Regions from separate parts of the Geobacillus sp. B4113_201601 genome, predicted to be linked through region 1. Evidence: riboswitches for the same ligand, from Rfam matches in the RefSeq annotation. Region 1 holds a riboswitch; the other holds the start of a gene.
What was found. A riboswitch is a leader RNA that binds a small molecule or an ion and turns the genes downstream of it on or off. The one in region 1 is predicted to bind cobalamin.
Positions count from the first base shown of each region.

Region 2: it holds a riboswitch for cobalamin, as region 1 does, so the genes downstream of both, metE (5-methyltetrahydropteroyltriglutamate--homocysteine S-methyltransferase) here and B4113_RS10775 (ribonucleoside-diphosphate reductase subunit alpha) in region 1, are expected to answer to the same signal.

Region 1 is NZ_LQYX01000078.1:47,357-50,374, forward strand. Features, by position in the region: gene B4113_RS10775 (ribonucleoside-diphosphate reductase subunit alpha) at 1-1,802, opposite strand, end outside; cobalamin riboswitch at 1,932-2,125, opposite strand; gene asnB (asparagine synthase (glutamine-hydrolyzing)) at 2,435-3,018, opposite strand, start outside.
Region 2 is NZ_LQYX01000075.1:9,093-12,110, reverse strand. Features, by position in the region: gene metE (5-methyltetrahydropteroyltriglutamate--homocysteine S-methyltransferase) at 1-1,303, opposite strand, end outside; cobalamin riboswitch at 1,433-1,626, opposite strand; gene glmS (glutamine--fructose-6-phosphate transaminase (isomerizing)) at 2,219-3,018, opposite strand, start outside.

The DNA of each region.
Region 1 (3,018 bases):
GTCTGCCAATCCGATCCGGCAAACGCCGGGTAGCTCCCTTTTTCTTTGGCGAGCTCCATGCTCGCTTGAATCGCCAAATACGCGATCGTTTCATACAGTTCATCGGCGTAGCGGACCGCTTCCTCTGACTCCCAGCGAATGCCTTTTAACGCCAGCAAATGATGCCAGCCAAAAGTGCCAAGCCCGACAGCGCGGTATTTTTCGTTCGTCAAACCGGCCTGCAGCACCGGAATGTGATTTAAATCAATGACATTATCAAGCATCCGCATTTGAATCGGGATGAGCCGCTCCAACACCCCATCGGTCACCGCACGCGCCAAGTTGATCGACGATAAATTGCAGACGACAAAATCGCCCGGGATTTTTTCGATCACAATCACTCCGTCTTTCACATATTGCCGCTTCATCACCGTCGGGCTTTGGTTTTGCGCGATTTCCGTGCAAAGGTTGCTGCAGTAAATCATCCCGAGATGGCGATTCGGATTTTGTCGGTTCACTTCATCGCGGTAAAACATAAACGGCGTCCCCGACTCGAGCTGGCTGCGCATAATGCTTTTCATCACTTCGATCGCCGGCACTTTTTCTTTCGACAGCCTCGGTTCGTTGACGCATTGCCAATATTTCTCCCGAAAGCTGCCCTTCCCTTTTTCCTCATCATAAAAGTCTTCCAAACTAAATCCCATCACCGTCCGCACTTCATGCGGATCAAACAAATACCAGTCGCCGCGCTGTTCGACCATTTCCATGAACAAATCAGGGATGCAAACGCCGGTGAACAAGTCATGCGTCCGCAGCCGTTCGTCGCCGTTGTTGAGCCGCGCATCGAGAAACGCAAAAATATCTTTATGCCACACATCCAAATAGACGGAAATAGCTCCCTTTCGCTGCCCAAGCTGATCGACGCTCACCGCTGTGTTGTTCAGCTGCTTCATCCACGGGATGACGCCGGAGGAGACCCCTTTGAATCCTTTAATGTCGCTGCCGCGCGACCGGATTTTCCCTAAATAGACCCCAATGCCGCCGCCCGATTTCGATAAATTGGCGATGTCGGTGTTGCTGTCGTAAATCCCTTGCAAACTGTCATCGACCGTGTCGACAAAGCAGCTCGACAGCTGGCCGTATGACTTCCCGGCGTTGGCAAGCGTCGGCGTCGCCACGGTCATGTATAGGTTGCTTAACGCCCAATACGCTTCCTTCACCAACTCAAGCCGCCGCTGCTGTGGTTCATTGGCCATAAGCGTCATGGCGATAATCAAAAATCGCTCCTGCGGCAACTCATACAACCGCCGCTCATAATCGCGGGCCAAATACCGATCCGCAAGCGTGCGCAACCCTATGTACGTAAACAACTTGTCCTTCTCCGGATCAAGAAACGCACCGATGGACTCAATTTCTTCTTTCGTATAACGTTCAAGCAGCAGCGGATGATATACTCCTTGTTCCGTCAGCGCAACAAGGAGCGAGTAGAAATCGCCATACCGCTTGCGCTCCTCGTACCCGCGCTGCCGTGCTGCCTCCCGGTACAGTTGTTGCAAATACAGGCGGGCGCACACAAACGTCCATTCCGGCTCCTCCTCACTAATATACGACAGCCCTTCCAAAATGGCGGTTTGATACAGCTGCCGGAAGGTGACCATCTCTTTTCGGCTGAGAAGCTGCCATACACGTTCTTCATATTCCTCGAGCGACAGACGGACAAAGTCGGCCGCCGCCTGCTCCACCAACCTAGCAAACTCCTCACGCGAAAATGATTTCTCTTTTCCTTGATCATCGACAACAATTGATTTCGTCGACACTGTCATTCGTTTCTCCTCTCCTCCATAAAAAAATCCGCTCGGGCAGGCGAGCGGATGAAACGACAGACGGAAAAAGGCAGACGAACTCCCTTTTTCTTTTCCCCTATCGTTTCATCTTCTCACACCCCGAAGAACATGAAACGTTCCAAGCAAGGCAGGTCTCCTGACTCGTGCATCGTCCTACTTTGGGTCCTTCCCAGCGGCGCTAAATAGCTCTTGCCGCCAGTGGCCATCCCATTTCGTCCGCACATACAGTTGCGGGGGCAGTTCCGGATTCACACCGGATTCCCTATTAAGTCCTGATGGACACCATTGCTTGGCACAACGATATATAGTTGTTTGAAAAAGGAAACAAATCAATATATAGTGGATGATCATCCTGATGGAACAAGCATATACCAAAACAACAAGAATTGCAAGGGACAAGCGAGATTTTCTCAATCAATCCTTAGAAGGCCGTTGAAAAACATTGGTTTCCTTTGGTCAATGAATAAAAGTGTGCAGTGTTGCAAGACTTTTCTATTGGAGAAACGATTCCGAGAAGCAGTTGCGCGAGTCAATCACCGCCCCTTATAGTTTTCGGGCCAAAACAGACAGGCGCCCCGGCCGAATTCCGGGACGCCTCGTCCTGTTCCCCCTTACGCCTCAAAAGCAGGCGCCAGCGGCTTTTCCTTTTGTCCAGATGAAACAAAATCATAGGCTCGCTCTACATACACTTGATGCCAAATCATAAACGCCAACACCGTCCACAGCTTGCGGCTATGGTCCGCTTTCTGCTGCGCATGCTCATCGAGCAAGCGATACAGCACGTCTTTATGGAACAAGTGGTCCGTTTCGCTGTCGTGAATAAGCTGTTTCGCCCAATCATACATTTCGTTTCTCAACCAATGACGAATCGGCACAGGAAATCCTAATTTTTTCCGGTTTAATACATGATCCGGCACGATGCCTTCGGCCGCTTTGCGCAAAATATATTTCGTCGTGCCGTTGGCGGTTTTCATCTCCGGAGCGATCGTAGCAGCTGCTGCAAACACCGCTTTGTCCAAAAACGGCACCCGCAACTCAAGCGAATGCGCCATCGTCATTTTATCGGCCTTAACTAAAATATCGCCTCTCAGCCATGTATGGAGATCAATGTACTGCATCCGGTTGACCGGCGGATAATGAACGGTTTCTTGATAGAGCGGCGCGGTCACCGTTGTATACTCACGGCCTTTTTCAT
Region 2 (3,018 bases), on a different contig from region 1:
GAAAACTCCCGATCGTCGTAGTAGGCAAAAGCGGCAATTTTAGATGTTGTTGCTGTGCTTGCCTTCGCTTTGCATAGGGAGGACGTTCCGTTTGTTCAATGGGTTGTATCGTTTTTTTTATAGGCTGGCCTCGAAGTAGGCCAAGAGCTTCCCCGGTTTGTTCATCATAGTGGCGCAAATCGGATAAAGAACGTTTCCCTTGGGCGTATTCAGCAAGCAGGCGCACTTCATCAAGCTTTTCATCCGCAAATGCCAATGAATCGACCAATCCTTTTGCTAAACGGCGTTCATGTTTGACTGTAATCGGTACATAAAGCAGGCTAGACGACGGTTGAATAATCAAGTGTTCCGTATACTTCGACAGCTCTTCGAGTAGCGCTGCTTTTTGGACGAGTGTACTCTTCCAAACATTGCGACCGTCGATCATACCCGCAGCTAGCCATTTCCCTTTTGGAAACCCATATTTCTTCATGTTGTACAAATTTTCACCGTCATCATGAACGAAATCAAGACCGAACCCGGCGACAGGTAGAGAGACGATTTCTGGATAATTAGAAAGGCTCTCGAAATACGTTTGTAAAATCAGCTGGACACCAGGTACTTTTTGATAGAATGAATGATAAACGTATTCAACAGCGGCCACGATGTCTTCATCAATCTCTTGCACAAGAATAGGCTCATCAACTTGTACCCAGCGCACCCCTGCTCTATACAACTCATCAAGCAATTCGATATATACGGGGACGAGGAGCTGTAGGTGCTTATGCCAATGTACTCCTGTGCTTAACTTAGCCAAAATTAAAAACGTGACAGGTCCAAGCAAAACAGGTTTTGTTTCAATTGAAAGATTATCTTTGATAAATTGGTAATCACGTAAAAGAAAATTTTCCATAAGCCTTGGTTGTAGGCCATCAAGCTCTGGAACAATGTAGTGATAGTTGGTATTAAACCATTTTGTCATGGCCATAGCCGGCTGGCTGCTTGTTCCCCTCGCCATGGCAAAATAAGTATCCCATCGGCGCTCACTTTCTTGGCCAAATCGTTTTGGAATATACCCAAACATAAAAGCGGTATCCAGCACATGATCGTATAATGAAAAGTCCCCGATTGGTATCAGTTCGATTCCTTTTGCCATTTGTTTTTTGATGGATGATAGTTGAATGGTCTTCATCGTTTCCATTAGATTGGCTTCTTCCAATTGCCCATTCCAAAATGACTCCAATGCTTTTTTCCATTCTCGTTGTTCACCGATTCGAGGATAACCTAAATTAGAACTATGAATTGCCAATCGTAGCACCTCCATGTCATTTTCCTCAATACAAGTAAAATGCCCACCTTCTAGACAGACAGAAGGAGGGCATAACTAGCTTGTATTGAGGTACTTGAAGTGCCTCTTGTTCATTTTCCCCCACTCCTCCCTATGACGCGTAGGTCGAAAGTGTATACAACAGGCAGGTCTCCTGACTTAGCTTCATCGCGGTGGATCCCCTTCCCATTCCAAACAAGGAACAGTGGGTTATTGATCCTCGCTCTGCATCACAGTGGCGCGACCGTGTTGGATTTTCACCAAACTTCCCTTTTAAAGTTCACGCAGATTGGTGAACTACCTGTTGCTAGGTCTTATCAGATATGCTGTTTTTAGCGACATCCTCCCACCACCTGCACTGACGCTTAGAGGTGGGGCTTCTCAAGTCATCATGATTAGTAATATTATCATAGTTTTTAAAATTCAGTATACTACAATTACTCAGATTTGGCAAGGGAAATACACCATCTATTCTAGCCCGAGTCGAACTTTAGTAGCATCCTCTTACTTTTTTGGTGAAGAGCCCAAAAGTTTACAGCAAGCACAAAATCGGAACATGGGGAATTGTCTAGGAAGCTAAGGTGCGTAGCGAATACCTCTTTACATCAAACCATATGTAAAAATGAGACATGAACCGGACTCCTTGGTTGAAATAGCTGTGCTCAAAACTCATTCACCCAAGTAGGTTCATGTCTCCCCAAAAGTTCTTCGCTACAACAGCTTGGCATCATGTTTCTTTCTAGCCGGAAACAAAATCTGCGAAGCTTTTTGTATGGTAAAAGCGGCCAAATGGTCAACCGTAGCCTATTTACAAAAAAGGCCTGTTAGACTCATCCAACAGGCCTTTTCGTTTTCAGCTTTTTGGTTCGGCATCTGACCTTTTGTTACAACAGCCTTTTCCCACCGAACCGCTCACTCCACCGTCACGCTTTTCGCTAGGTTACGCGGTTTGTCGACGTCGCAGCCGCGATGCAGGGCGGCATAGTACGCGATCAGCTGCAGCGGCACGACGGAAACAAGCGGCGTAAGGTCCGGATGGACGGCCGGGATGACGAAGCGGTCGCCGTCGCCTTCCACGCCGCGCATCGAGATGACGCACGGGTTCGCGCCGCGGGCGACGACTTCTTTTACGTTGCCGCGAATGCTTAAGTTGACGTGCTCTTGGGTGGCGAGGGCAATCACCGGCGTACCGTCCTCAATCAAGGCGATCGTGCCGTGTTTCAGCTCGCCGCCGGCGAACCCTTCCGCTTGGATATAGGAGATTTCTTTCAGCTTGAGCGCGCCTTCCAAGCAGACGTAGTAGTCAACGGCGCGGCCGATAAAGAAGCAGTTGCGCGTCAGCGTCAAGTAGTCGCGTGCGATGTTCTCCATTTCTTCTTTCGCGTCACACAGCATTTCCATCACATTGGCGACGATGGCGAGCTCTTTCGTCAGGTCAAAATTCAATTCGCGACCTTTCGCTTTCGCCGCAGTCGCCGCTAAAATCGCCAGCACCGCGATTTGCGCCGTGTAGGCTTTCGTCGAAGCGACGGCAATTTCCGGGCCGGCGTGCAACAAGAGCGTATAGTCCGCTTCCCGCGACAGCGTCGAGCCTGGGACGTTGGTGATTGTAATGGCTTTATGGCCAAGTTTGTTCGTTTGCACGAGCACGGCGCGGCTGTCGGCCGTTTCGCCGCTTTGCGAAATAAAGAGGAAGAGCGGCTTTTCCGACA